Regions from separate parts of the Bradyrhizobium sp. JR4.1 genome, predicted to be linked through region 4. Evidence: predicted binding sites of a transcription regulator. Region 4 holds the regulator's gene; each other region holds the start of a gene.
The links. Region 4 encodes PhoB, which activates phosphate uptake and scavenging genes when phosphate is short. Its sites were predicted from a motif close to TGTCATNNANCTGTCAT; they were not measured.

Region 1 (3,549 bases), 460 kb from region 4:
CCGGCCAGCGCCTGCTCGATCTCTTCCGACCAGACGTCACGCAGCTGCACCATGTTGCCGAGGCGCAGGCCGCGCGAGTTCTCGGTCGGCTCCTTGTTGGTCAGCTCGAGCAGCGGGGTCTCGAGATAGGGCTGATCCTTGTAGAAGCCCTCTTCCTTCGCCTTGGCATAGGCCGCCTTGGTGATCGGCAGATAGCCCGAGGCCTTGTGGATATAGACCTGGCGATCGGTGTCCGAGAGGAAGGTCAGGAACTTCGCGACGCCCTTGTATTCCTCGGCCGACTTGCCGCCCATCACCCAGAGCGAAGCGCCGCCGATGATCGAGTTCTGCGGCGCGCCCTTGACGTCGGGATAATACGGCATCGGCACGGCGGTGAAGTTGAACTTGGCCTGCGCCTTGACGTTGCCGAAGAACGCCGACGAGGTCAGGTAGATCGGGCATTCGCCGGAGGTGAAGCGGCCTTCGCCGGTGTTGGTGCGGCCGGCGTAGTCATAGGTCTTGGTCTTCTGCAGCTCGACAAGGGTTTCGAGATGCTTGACCTGAAGCGGTCCGTTGAACTCGAGCACGGTGTCAAAGCCGTCGAGGCCGTTGGCCTTGCTGGCGAGCGGCACGTTGTGCCAGGCCGAGAGCTGCTCGAGATTGACCCATGTGACCCAGGAGCCGGAGAAGCCGCAGGTGTCGTGACCCGCAGCCTTCAGCTTCTTGGCGGCCTCGAACGTTTCGGGCCAGGTCTTCGGAATCTCCACGTTCGCCTTCTTCAGCTCGTCGAGGTTCACCCACATCACAGTCGAGGACGAGTTGAAGGGGAATGAGAGCATCTCGCCCTTCGACGTCGAATAGTAGCCGGTGATGGCGGGCAGGTAGATCTTGGGATCGAACTTTTCGCCGGCGTCCGCCATAAGCTTGTAGACGGGCTTCACGGCGCCGGTCGCAGCCATCATGGTCGCGGTGCCGACTTCGAACACCTGCATGATGTGCGGCGCGTTGCCGGCGCGGAACGCCGCGATGCCGGCGTTCATCGTATCGGGGTAGTTGCCCTTGTAGGTCGGGATCACCTTGTAGTCGCTCTGCGACGCGTTGAAGTCGGTGGCGAGCTTGACGATGACGTCATTGTTGGCGCCGGTCATCGCGTGCCACCACTGGATTTCGGTCGCGGCCAAGGCCGGCGAGGCCGATAGTCCAACCGTGAGCGCAATAGCGGCAGCCGCTCCAAAGTGTCTAAGAGCCATCAAGTAAACCTCCCTTGGCCGTTCTCTTGGGCCGTCAAAAATGATCGCTTGCGCTAGCAGCGCCATATGACGTTCACATGACTGTGTAAGCGGCCGAAACGAAAGCGGCAAGCGCGGCAAAAGGGAAGCCGTCAAATAGGCGAATGCCGCGAGCGGCGTCCTCCGTTCGCGGTGCAGCATTCGGGAGTGATGGGTTGGTCGCTACGTCTTCAGCAGAATAGTGAAGCAGACGATCGTCCCGCGGGCTCCGAAACCTCACCCGCAAGGCACGCGGGAGAGGTCGCAGCGAGCCCGCGGTTAGAATCTCGCCCGCCTGATCCGCACGTAAAGCGCGCCCTCGCCGCCATGGCCGATACCGGCTTCCTCAAAGCCGACCACAAAAGCCCGGAATTCCGGCAGGCTCAGCCATTCCGGCACCTGGCGGCGCAGCACGCCGCTTTCGCCGCCGCTTCGGCCCTTGCCGGTGATGACGAGCACGAAGGTCAGGCCGTCATGATGAGCGCGGTGCAGAAATCCGGTCAGTGCGCGATGCGCGCGCATCTGGGTCATGCCGTGCAGATCGAGCCGCGCCTCGATCTCGCTGCGCCCGCGCGACAACTTTGTGCGCTCGCGCTTGCCGAGCGGCGCGAGCGGCGGCACCGCCGGCTTCGCTGCACGCAGTGCCGGGGCAGCGGCAATCGGACGTGGTGATGGCGCAGGCCGCGTGGGGGGCGCTGCGGGGGAAGGCTCGGTGCGCGGCGCAGCTTGCGCCTTCACCGCACGAGGCTTCCTCAGCGGCTTGACCTGCTTTGCGACCGTATCCCACAGCGCGCGCTCTTCTTCGCTCAGCGCGCGACGGCGCGGCGAGGGACGAGGCTCCAGCACGGGCGGACGGGACGATCGCTTCATTGCTGCCGATGGGAACGATTTTTCACCGGCCGCCGCGGCTCCTGAACCGGCTCGATCACGGGACGCGGCACCGGCAGCGGGACTGGACCGGCGACAGCGACCGTCTCGCTCCTGCTTTGCGCCTCGGCTGCCGCCGGCTTGTCCTTCGCGGGCTCTGTTTGCGGAAACAGCTTCGCGATCTTCTCCGACGGCCGCGGGTCCGGCACCGGCAGCCGCGCGGCACGCGCCGTCGGATCGAGACCCTTCGGCACCAGCATCACGAAATGCATGGCATGGCGCAGACGCCCGGAGACGCGGCCGGCCTCCTGGCCCGCGCCGAAATAGAGATCGGCGCGCGCCGGACCGATGATGGCCGAGCCGGTGTCCTGCGCGATCATCAACCGATGGAACGGCGTCTTCGCGCGTTCGGAATCGATCGGCAACTCGCCTTCGATGAAAAACGGCGTGCCGTAGACGTGGAGCGATTTGTCGACTGCGATCGAGCGGCCGGCCGTCAGCGGAATGCCCTGCGCGCCGACGGCCTCCTCCTTGTCGGACAGATTGACCTCGCGGAAGAAGATGTAGGAGCGGTTCTGGCGCCGCAGCTCCTTGGCACCGTCTGGTGTCTGCGCCATCCACTCCCTGATCTTCTGCATCGACATCTCTTCCTTCGGAATGATGCCGCGCTCGATCAGGATGCGACCGACCGCTGTATAGGGATAGCCGTTATAGGCGTCGTAGTTGAGCCGGACCGTGCCGCCATCGTCGAACTTGATCCGCGCCGAGCCCTGGATTTGGGCGAACAGCAGATCGGTCGGGTCCTTCAGCCAGGCAATCTCGAGTCCGCGGCCGGCGATCTTGCCGTCCTCGATCTCGGCGCGGTCGTAATAGGGGACCAGCTTGCGGCGGCCGATCTTGCGATAGACCGAGCCCTTGTTGGGCAGGCTGACCGAATCCTGCTTGTAGCCGCGCACGAACAGGTTCGACGGGCGGCGATAGACCGGGACGTTGTAGACGTCGGTCTGCGTGCGCGATCCCTCCAGCACCGGCTCGTAATAGCCGGTGACGAAACCATCCGGCTCGCCGAGGCGAGAGATCCGTAGCGGCGCAAAATTTTCCTCGAAAAAGGTTTTGGCCCTGGCGTCGTCGGTAAGCTCGAGCGATTTGGCGACCCGGCAGGGTTCGGCCAGAGAGGCGCCCAAAGCCTTCGGTTCGGGCGCGCCGGTCTGGGCGCTGATCGGACGGCAGCTCGCGCGAAAGGTCTTGTAGGCGGCGAGATGATTGTCGTCGCCCCAGCCCTTCACGTCGGCCCAGGCCAGCGGCAGATATTGCGCGCCGGGAATCTCGAACGGCAGGGGAAGCTGCGGATACGGCAAGGCGCGCGGCGGCGCGGCAGGCAATTCCGGGAGATGATGGTGATGGCTGCGATAGTGGCGCCGCGCCGCCTCGGCGC
Region 2 (3,549 bases), 290 kb from region 4:
GGTGAAAGCGGGTGTCGGCCGCAAATTGCGGGCGCTGCCGTTCGATCGCCTCCATCAGGCCGCGCGCATTGTCGGCGCTGCGCAGGCCCGGCTCCCACGAACAGGTCGTGGCGTGAAACACCGTGGTGATGCCGTTGCCAATCGCCTGGCGGTCGCTGTCGGCGAGCGCGACGTCGATCGGGAAATCGACCCCGGCGCGCGGCATCATCTGTCGCTCGAAGGCATCGCCATGCAGATCGACGATGCCCGGCAGGACCAGCAGATCGCGCGCGTTGATCGCCAGCCGCGCCCGGCTGCGCGAGGCATTGATCTCTGCGATGTCCGTTCCGGACACGAGAAGCGACGTTTCGGCGAACTCGGAGCCGATCAGGGCCCGCCCGCCCTCGAGGAATATGTCTGTCACGCGACCGCGCTTCGTTTGCTGGCAGAAGAGGGTGCCCCTGCTTCGTATGCCGTGAGGAAATCCTCAATCCCGAGCTTGCGGAAATTGGGCAGGGCTTCACGCAACTTGTCGTGATCCCAGTCCCACCAAGCGAGCCTCGCAAGCCGCCCCGCAACCTCTTCCGAGAACCGCCGGCGAACGATGCGCGCCGGATTGCCGGCAACGATGGTGTAGGCCGGCACGTCCTTGGTGACGATGGCGCCGGCCGCGATCACCGCGCCGGTGCCGACGTTGCGGCCCGGCAGCACGATCGCGCCATGGCCGATCCAGACGTCATGGCCGATATGGACGTGATGCTGGCGCCGCCAGTCGAAGAACTCGGTGTCGTCGCTCTCGCCTTCGAAATAGGCGCTCGAACGATAGGTGAAGTGCGCCTGCGTGGCGCGGTGCATCGGGTGATTGCCCGGATTGATCCGCGTCATCGCCGCGATCGAGCAGAATTTTCCGATGGTGGTGTAGGTGATCTGGGCGTCGTTCACGACATAGGAGTAATCGCCCATCGTCACTTCGTGCAGCATCGTGCGGGCACCGACCTCTGTGTAGGCCCCAAGCCTGGTGTCGTGCAGCTTCGCCGAGGGATCGATGGTCGGCTGGACCGAAAGAGCTTTGGCGGCCATGTTGCATCCGAACGAGAGGGCGAGCGTTTCTCTTCGAGCGGCTTGATGACAATGTCATGACGACGCGATGACAGGGGATGAACAGGGGATGAGGTGTGTAGGATCGCCGCAGCGCAACGTCCGTGTCACACAAGTGTCAAGCGCCGGCGTTAGCGGTGGGTCCCAGCTACTCTGGAGCCCTGCATGCTGGTGGTTGAAGGTCTGACGTGTCGCTTCGGCGTGAAAGCCGCGGTGGACGACGCTTCGTTTCAAGTCTCTCCCGGCGGTTTCGTCGGCGTGATCGGACGGTCCGGCGCCGGCAAGTCGACCCTGCTGCGGACCATCAACCGTCTCGCGACGCCTTCGCAGGGACGCATCCTGTTCGACGGACTCGACGTCACCGCGCTGCGCGGCAAGGAGCTGCGGCAGTGGCGGGCGCGCTCGGCGATGATCTTTCAGCAGTTCAACCTGGTCGGCCGGCTCGATGTTCTCACCAACGTCCTGATGGGACGGCTCGCGACGATGCCGGCCTGGCGCTCGCTGTCGCAGACATGGCCCGAGCAGGACAAGGCGCTGGCGATGTCCGCGCTCGAGCAGTTCGATATCGCCCCGCTCGCAGCCCAGCGCGCCGATCAGCTCTCCGGCGGCCAGCAGCAGCGCGTGGCGATCGCCCGCGCCCTGGTGCAGCAGCCCGACATCATTCTCGCCGACGAGCCTATCGCCTCGCTCGACCCGCGCAACACCAAGATCGTGATGGATGCGCTGCTGCGCATCAACAAGCATTTCGGCATCACCGTGCTCTGCAACCTGCATTCGCTCGATCTGGCGCGCAGCTATTGCGACCGGCTGATCGGCATGGCGCAGGGTCGCGTGGTGTTCGACGGCGCGCCGGCCGAGTTGACCGAGCACGTTGCGCGCGAGCTCTACGATCTCGAAGCCGCCGATGTCATGGGCGGCACGCCTGCACCGGTGCGACAGGGCATTCCGGCGCTTGGAACGGCGGCCGCCGCCTGAGCTGCGCCGCTTCAGGACTCACCAGTTTTGCGTCAACCGACCTCAACCAATGAAGAGGCTATCATGATTACTCGCAGATTGATTCTTGCCGGCGCCGCCGCGCTCGCGTTCACGACTTCCGCGTCCGCCGAAGACTGGAAGGCCAAATATCCCGAGCTGACCTTCGCGGTCATTCCGGCGGAAAACGCCTCGGGCGTCACCGAGCGCTGGGCGCCGTTCATGAGCTATCTCTCCAAGGAACTGGGCGTGAAAGTCACGCTGCGCATCGCCAACGACTACGCTGCCGTGATCGAAGGCCAGCGCGCCGGCAACATCCACATCGCGAGCTACGGCTCTGCCTCGTTCGCCCGCGCCCGCCTGACCGGCGTCAAGACCGACGCCTTCGCCAACGACATCAATTCCGACGGCTCGACCGGCTACTACTCGGTGTTCTTCGTCAAGACGAGCAGCCCCTACAAGAGCATCGACCAGCTCAAAGGCAAGAACCTCGGCCTGGTCGACCCGAACTCGACCTCCGGCAACAACGTGCCGCGCTTCGAGCTCGACAAGATGGGCATCGCGGATGCCGACACCTATTTCAGCAAGGTCGTCTTCACCGGCAGCCATGAGAACGCGATCCTGGCGCTGGCGCAGGGCACTGTCGACGTTGCCGCCAACCAGTGGACCAGCGATGACGATTCGACGCTGGCGCAGATGCTGACCAAGGGCATGCTGAAGAATGCCGACGGTTCGGCGATGAAGAAGGACGATTTCCGTATCATCCACAAATCGGCGCCGATCATCAACGGTCCCTATGCCTACAATTCCGACCTGCCGGAAGAGGCCAAGGCCGCCATCGCCAAGGCGTTCTTCGACGCGCCGGTCAAGGACAAGGCGGCTTTCGATCGCCTCCAGGACGGCCAGAAGAAGGGTTTTCATCCCGCGACCACCAAGGATTGGGATGGCACGATCGAGCTGATCAAGTTCGTCGATGCGCTGCGTAAGAAGAAGGCGTCCTGAGTTTCGGACGATGCCACTGGAGCCGGGTCGATGGACCCGGCTCTTTCTCTTTGATCGACCACCTTTCCTGATCAGATGACCGTCGCGGTTTCGATCCTTCCCGAGCAGCAGCTCGCCGTGCTCAACGCCGCCTATCGCCAGGCGGTCGCGCGCAGGCGGCTCCGACTCCTGTTTGGAGCCGTGATCTTCGCCGCTGCACTGTGTCTGGCCGCGTTCGGCGCCGAAGTGAATCTGCGCACGCTGTTCACCCATTACGGCAACTTCATCAGCTATTTCGACCGCATCCTTACACTCGACAACGGACAGCGGGTCTGGACCGATGTCGGCGAGTGGCTGTGGGGCTGGCGCAAATGGCTGAAGATGCTGGGCGAGACCGTGCTGATCTCCTATGTCGGCACGTTGATCGGCGCGGTTTTTGCATTTTGCCTCAACTTCTTCGCTGCTGAAAACACCTCGCCCGCGCCCTGGCTGCGTTTCACGGTGCGGCGCCTGCTCGAA
Region 3 (3,549 bases), on a different contig from region 4:
CCGAATTCGACCGGATATCAAAGTCGCGGGCCGTTTGGCAGCAGCTTCCCTTTGATATCACCGCTTGACGTTGGCCGATGCCGAGAGCGTGGGGGCTGCCCCAATGCTCTGCTGCCAATAATGCTCGATCTGCTCGACCAAAGCGTGCGGCAGCGGAACGTAGTTGAGCGTCTCGGCCTGCTGTTTTCCGTTCTTCAGCGACCAGCGGACGAAATCGATGGCGGCCGCCGACCTGTCGACGGATTTGGGCGCCTTCGGCATCAGCACGAAAGTTGTGGCCGTGATCGGGTAGGCGTCTTCGCCGGGCGCATTGGTGAGCACGAGATGAAAATCCTTCTCCGCCTTCCAGTCCGCGCTCGCGGCCGCAGCCTGGAACGATGTGGCGTCGGGAACGACGAAATTGCCGGCGCTGTTCTGCACTCGGCCAAAGGAGATCCGGTCGAGCCGCTGCAATGCGTAACTGTATTCGAGATAGCCGATCGCGCCGGAAACGAGGCTGACGAGCGAGGCTACGCCATCATTGCCCTTGCCGCCGAGGCCAAGCGGCCACTCGACGGAGGTCCCTTCTCCGACGCTCGTCTTCCACTGCGGGCTGACCTTGGAAAGGTAGTTCGACCAGTTGAATGTCGTCCCGGATCCGTCGATGCGATGGACCACCGTGATCGGCGTGTTCGGCAGCCTGATGTCGGGGTTGACCGCGCGAATGGCCGGGTCGTTCCAGGATTTGAGCCTGCCGAGATAGATATCGGCGAGCATCTGGCCGGTGAAGCGGATCTGGCCGGGCTTGACTCCGTCGATATTGACCACTGGCACCACGCCCCCGATCACGATCGGGAATTGCATCATGCCGAGCTTGTCGAGCTCTTTGGGATCGAGCGGCATATCGCTGGCGCTGAAATCGACGGCCTCTTTCTTGATCAGGCCGACGCCGATGCTCGAGCCGACCGCCTGATAGCTGACGGTGTTGCCGGTCTTCGTTTTATACGCATCGATCCATTTCGCCATCACGGGCGAAACGAAAGTTGAGCCGGCCCCTTTGGTCTCAGCTGCCAGGCTTTGCGTAGCGACGAGCAGAGCGGCGAGGATCATGGGGAGTGCGATGTGTTTCTTCATGTGCGCGACGCTAACAGCTCGGGCAGGAAGCAGATGTGGTCTATGTCACAAAACTGTCGCGATTGCTTGTGTGAGGCGCGTCACGAGCAGCACACGACGAGGGTCGGCACGAGAGCCTTTGGCGCACCTACCGCGATGCGTGCGTCGGATCAGATCAAGTCGCGCAGCACTTCAACAAGCCGGGCACACTCTGCCTCCGTTCCGACCGTGATGCGCAGGAAGTTCTCGATGCGTGGCTTGCCGAAATGCCGGACCAGAACGCCACGCTGGCGAAGCGCTGCCGCGAGATCTGCTCCGCTCCGGCTTCGATGGCGCGCGAAGACGAAGTTGGCGAGCGACGGCAACACCTCGAAGCCGAGTTGTCTGAGGTCGCGGGCCAAGGTTTCGCGGCTCGCGATGATACGGGCACGGGTGTCTCGGAACCAGCCGTCGTCCTCGATGGCGGCGGCGGCGCCGGCGATCGCGAGGCAATCGACGGGATAGGAGTTGAAGCTGTCCTTCACGCGTTCCAGCGCTTCGATCAGCGGTCGTTGGCCGATGGCAAAACCAACCCGCAGGCCAGCGAGCGAGCGCGACTTCGAGAAGGTCTGGATGACCAGCAGATTGTCGTGGCGCGCAACCAGCGGCACGGCGCTCTCCGCGCCGAAATCGACATAAGCCTCGTCAACCACCACCAGCCGGTCCGGCTGTTCGGCCAACAGCGATGCGATTGCGTCGCGCTGAAGGGCAATGCCGGTAGGAGCGTTCGGATTGCAAAGCAGGATGGCGCTCGATGGCCGCCTGTAGTCGGAGATATCGATCCTCATCGCAGCATCGAGCGGCACCTCCTCATGCGTTATTCCATAGAGGCCGCAATAAACAGGGTAGAAGCTGTAGGTGACGTCGGGGAATAGAAGCGGTGGTTCGTGCTTCAGAAGCGCCTGGAAGGTGTGGGCCAGAACCTCGTCGGAGCCGTTGCCGACGAACACTTGCTCGGGCGCCACATCGCAATGGGCCGCGATCGCCTCACGCAGGCGCGTTGCGCGCGGATCGGGATAAAGGCGCAGCCGCTCCACGGCCGCTGCGATCGCCGCCAGCACGCGCGGCGAGGGCGGGTAGGGATTCTCGTTGGTATTGAGCTTAACGATGCCGTCCTGCTTGGGCTGCTCGCCGGGGACGTAGGGCGAAAGCGTGTGGACGACCGGACTCCAGAAACGGCTCATGATCTCCAATCCGAATGTGATCGGGCACAGTAGGGTATACGGGAGCTCCGCGGAAGTGCGCCTGCATTCAGCAATTCCAGGCAAATCTGCACGAGGCTTACTGCCGGAGACGTTCCCAAGCGCGCCCCCTATGCTAGGGTCATCGCACCACCGCCCAGAATGAAAACAAGAACGAAGGCTGGCGCGCCCCAGGGCGCGGAACGGCCGAAAAGAGAGGAACACATGCCGGGTGCAGCCCTTCCCACCGCTCCCTCGATTCCGACCGCGCCAGTGACCTCAGCCGTTCTCGACCGCTTGCGGGCCATCGTCGGCGACAAAGGCCTGATCCTGGACGAACAGGACAAGCTGCCCTTCGTGACCGACTGGCGCGGCACGCTGGCGGGGCAGGCCGCGGCGATCGTGCGTCCGGCCAGCACCGCGGAAGTCTCCGCTGTCGTCAAGCTCTGCTACGACAACGGCATTGCCATCGTTCCGCAAGGTGGCAACACCGGCCTGATGGGCGGTGCCACGCCGTGGCCCATGCACCGCGGCATCGTGCTGTCGCTCGGTCGCATGAACCAGGTGTTGAATATCGATCCCGTCGGCTATGCCATGACTGTGGAGGCAGGCTGCATCCTCGAGACGCTTCAGGACACAGCCGCGCGCCACGACCGCCTCTTTCCGCTCAGCCTCGGTGCTCAGGGCTCGTGCATGATCGGAGGTAATCTGTCCACCAATGCCGGCGGCGTGCAGGTGCTGCGTTATGGCAATGCGCGAAATCTGGTGTTGGGTCTGGAGGTCGTGCTGGCTAACGGCGATGTCTGGGACGGCCTGCGTGCGCTCAAGAAGGACAACACCGGCTATGACCTCAAGCATCTGTTCATGGGCGCCGAAGGGACGCTCGGCATCATCACCAAGGCGGTGCTGAAACTCTGGCCGGCGCCGAAAGACGTATGCACGGCATGGCTTGCAATCCGCGATCCCAAGGCTGCCATCGACCTTCTGTCGCAGGCGCATGCCGCTTCCGATGACAATGTCGGCTCCTGTGAGCTCATCAGCCGTGCGTGCACCGACATGGTGCTGCGCCACATTCCCGGCACTCAGGATCCTCTCAAGGCTGAGACCGAATGGTATCTCCTTCTCGAATGGTCGTCGGCTCGGCCACGGCAGGACGGAGGCACGGGCATGTCGGACAGGATGGAGCAGTTCCTGGCCGACCAACTCGCGGCCGGCCGGGTGCTGGATGCGGTGATCG
Region 4 (3,549 bases):
CTGTTCGACGAACCCTGTTCGGCGCTCGACCCGATCTCGACCGCCAAGGTCGAGGAGCTGATCCAGGAGCTGTCCGAGGATTACACGATCGCGATCGTCACCCACAACATGCAGCAGGCGGCGCGCGTCTCCGACAAGACCGCCTTCATGTATCTCGGCGAGCTGATCGAGTTCGACGACACCAGCAAGATCTTCACGTCGCCGACCGACCGGCGCACGCAGGATTACATCACCGGCCGGTTCGGCTGAGGAGACGCGACATGGCTTCCGAACATACCGCAAAGGCTTTCGACACCGACCTCCAGGAACTCACCCGCCTGGTCGCCGAGATGGGCGGCATCGCCGAGCGCATGATCGTCGAGTCCGTCGACGCGCTGATCCGCCGCGACGTCCCGCTCGGCCAGCGCGTCGTTGCCATCGACACCGAGCTCGACGCGCTGCAGAAGCGCATCGAGGAGCGTGCGGTGCTCACCATCGCCCGCCGCCAGCCGATGGCGGTCGATCTGCGCGAGATCGTCGGCGCCATGCGCGTCGCGACTGATCTCGAGCGCATCGGCGACCTCGCCAAGAACATGGGCAAGCGCGTCGCGGCGCTGGAAACGGACTTCCATCCGCTCAAGCTGTTCCGCGGCCTCGAGCACATGACCGACCTCGTGCAGCAGCAGGTCAAGTCGGTGCTGGACGCCTATGCCGCGCATGATTTGCCGGCGGCGATGGCGGTGTGGAAGGGCGACGAGGAAGTCGACGCCATCTGCACCTCGTTGTTCCGCGAGCTCCTCACCTACATGATGGAGGATCCGCGCAACATCTCGTTCTGTATTCACCTGATGTTCTGCGCCAAGAACATCGAGCGGATCGGCGACCACGCCACCAACATCGCCGAGACCGTGTTCTACATGATCGAGGGCCAGGCGATCACCGACAAGCGGCCGAAGGGCGACATGACGACCTTCGCCAACACGGTACCGAACACCTGAAGACTTAAGGGAGCGACGACCCGATGGGCGCACGCATTATGGTGGTTGAGGACGAGGAAGCCCTGACCGAGCTTCTCCGCTACAACCTCGAAGGCGACGGCTATGACGTCGAGACGGTGATGCGCGGCGACGACGCCGACACCCGCCTCAAGGAGCACATCCCCGATCTGATCGTGCTCGACTGGATGCTGCCGGGCCTGTCGGGCATCGAACTGTGCCGGCGGCTTCGCACCCGTCCCGAGACCAAGCAGCTCCCGATCATCATGCTCACCGCGCGCGGCGAGGAGAGCGAGCGGGTGCGGGGTCTTGCGACCGGCGCCGACGATTACATCGTCAAGCCGTTCTCGGTGCCGGAGCTGCTGGCGCGCGTGAAGGGCCTGCTGCGGCGCGCGAGCCCCGAGCGGCTCGCCACCGTGCTTGCTTTTGGCGACATCGAGCTCGACCGTGACAAGCGCCGCGTGGCGCGCTCAGGCCGGCCGATCGATCTCGGTCCGACCGAATATCGCCTGCTGGAGTTCTTCCTGGAGCACCCGGGCCGGGTGTTCTCGCGCGAGCAACTGCTCGACAGCGTCTGGGGCCGCGACATCTATATCGACGAGCGTACCGTCGACGTGCATATCGGCCGCCTGCGCAAGCTGCTCAATCTCGGCCGCGAGCAAGACCCGATCCGCACCGTCCGCGGCGCCGGCTACGCGCTGGATGATCGGTTTGCGAAGGCGGAGCAGGTGTAGGGTTGCAGGCTTGTTTGTTGGCGAGCTGTCCCTGCATTCTCCGATGTCGTCCCGGACAAGCGAGCGCTGATCCGGGACCCATAACCACAGGGAGTGGTTTGGCGAAGACTCCGAGTTACCCCTTTCGCACGACTACTTCGTGCTCGGAGTATGGGTCCTGGCTTTCGCCAGGACGACACTGAAATTATTGAACTGTCTTTGCGCGACGACTTGCCGTGATTACCGCGGACCCGGCTTCACCGGTGCGCGGCGCCGATCCGACGCCGGCTGGTACGCAACACGCGAGTGCTGGGCGCAATAGGGCAGGCCGGACAGCGCCCGTCCACCGCAGAAGAAGAAGTCCGGGCTCGAGGGATCGCCGACCGGCCAGTGGCAGGTCGCCTCGTTCAATTCGAGCAGCGACAGCCGCTGGCTCATCGGCACCACGTTGTCGTAGGTGACCGGATCCGGCTCAGCCTCGACCTCGAAGGCCTGCGCCAGCGCGGTGTTGCCGCGCGAGATCGGGCGGCTCACCCGCATCATGTGCTGCGCGGGGCGCGCCTTGCGCGGCCGGGGCGCTGCCGATGATGGGCTCTTGGCGCGGCCCGAGAGGCCGAGCCTGTGCACTTTGCCGATCACGGCATTGCGGGTCACATTGCCGAGCTCCGCCGCGATCTGGCTGGCCGAAAGTCCGGCCTCCCAGAGCTTTTTCAGCTGCTCGACGCGATCATCGGACCAGGTCAAAACCGTCATTGCACCCTTTCCCTCGCTGCGCGCCAGCCATCCTGGGGCCTCGCAGCGAATGCCTAAGCCTTCAAAAACCCGTGCCGCCAGAATCCCTTAAGGCTCGCCGGGCGCGTCTTGAACGCCCGAACGTTTACGCCGGTACATAAGGACTTAAAGATCAGAACCACTGCACGAGATGTCGTATCTGACAATCCAAACGCTACAATATGGCGTGACTCCCGCGCAAGAGTCCGCCGACTCGCTTCCACATGTTCCGTGGCTAAATCCCGCAAAATCGGCACCGCAAGACTACGGATTCAGCGTTTCGCGAGGCTTTCCGGGCGGCATTGACACCCGTTTCACCAGGCCTAAGATAGTCGCACGTGCCGCCCTCAAGAGGCGGCACGTTTCGTTTTCCGGGCCGGTCGATGGTGCGTTGCGTAATGCACGCTCACACCGTCCGCAACATTCAAGTGACCGTCATGACTAACAGCGCAGCGCCGCATTTGCTCCCCGTTTTCGCCAGGTCCGACCTCGGTTTCGAGCGTGGCGAAGGCTGCTGGCTGATCGCGACCAATGGCGAGCGCTATCTCGATTTCACCTCCGGGGTGGCGGTGAATGCGCTCGGCCATGCCCATCCGGCGCTGGTCGCGGCGTTGCAGGAACAGGCCACGAAGCTCTGGCACATGTCGAACCTGTTCCAGAGCCCGGACGGCGAAAAGCTTGCCGCGCGCCTGTGCAATGAAAGTTTCGCGGACTTCGTGTTCTTCTGCAATTCCGGCGCCGAAGCGCTGGAATGCGTGATCAAGGTCGTGCGCCGCTATCACGCCGCGAAGGGCCATCCAGACCGCTATCGCATGATCACCTTCGAAGGCGCCTTCCATGGCCGCACGCTGGCGACGCTGGCCGCGACGGGTTCGGCAAAATATCTCGAAGGTTTCGGCCCACCCATGGAGGGCTTCGACCAGGTTGCGCATGGCGATCTCGAGGCAGTGAAAAAGGCGATCGGTCCGCAGACCGCCGGCATCCTGATCGAGCCGATCCAGGGCGAGGGCGGTGTGCGTTCGGCAACGCCCGCCTTCCTGAGGGCGTTGCGCCAGCTCTGCGACGAGCGCGGCCTGTTGCTCGCCTTCGAC

Region 1: the regulator PhoB is predicted to act here: its motif matches at 1,296-1,312, upstream of ugpB (sn-glycerol-3-phosphate ABC transporter substrate-binding protein UgpB).
Region 2: the regulator PhoB is predicted to act here: its motif matches at 1,105-1,121, upstream of phnC (phosphonate ABC transporter ATP-binding protein).
Region 3: the regulator PhoB is predicted to act here: its motif matches at 1,157-1,173, upstream of pstS (phosphate ABC transporter substrate-binding protein PstS).

What each region holds. Positions count from the first base shown of each region.
Region 1 covers NZ_JBEPRY010000001.1:1,014,966-1,018,514, forward strand. The annotation lists gene ugpB (sn-glycerol-3-phosphate ABC transporter substrate-binding protein UgpB) at 1-1,229, opposite strand, end outside; gene ABIB90_RS04880 (Smr/MutS family protein) at 1,527-2,117, opposite strand; gene mltA (murein transglycosylase A) at 2,114-3,549, opposite strand, start outside.
Region 2 covers NZ_JBEPRY010000001.1:260,665-264,213, reverse strand. The annotation lists gene ABIB90_RS01385 (alpha-D-ribose 1-methylphosphonate 5-triphosphate diphosphatase) at 1-403, opposite strand, end outside; gene ABIB90_RS01380 (LbetaH domain-containing protein) at 400-1,059, opposite strand; gene phnC (phosphonate ABC transporter ATP-binding protein) at 1,243-2,052, shown strand; gene phnD (phosphonate ABC transporter substrate-binding protein) at 2,116-3,051, shown strand; gene phnE (phosphonate ABC transporter, permease protein PhnE) at 3,127-3,549, shown strand, end outside.
Region 3 covers NZ_JBEPRY010000009.1:26,362-29,910, reverse strand. The annotation lists gene pstS (phosphate ABC transporter substrate-binding protein PstS) at 58-1,113, opposite strand; gene hisC (histidinol-phosphate transaminase) at 1,263-2,315, opposite strand; gene ABIB90_RS19310 (FAD-binding oxidoreductase) at 2,538-3,549, shown strand, end outside.
Region 4 covers NZ_JBEPRY010000001.1:554,678-558,226, reverse strand. The annotation lists gene pstB (phosphate ABC transporter ATP-binding protein PstB) at 1-249, shown strand, start outside; gene phoU (phosphate signaling complex protein PhoU) at 261-977, shown strand; gene phoB (phosphate regulon transcriptional regulator PhoB) at 1,001-1,708, shown strand; gene ABIB90_RS02805 (GcrA family cell cycle regulator) at 1,928-2,440, opposite strand; gene ABIB90_RS02800 (aspartate aminotransferase family protein) at 2,896-3,549, shown strand, end outside.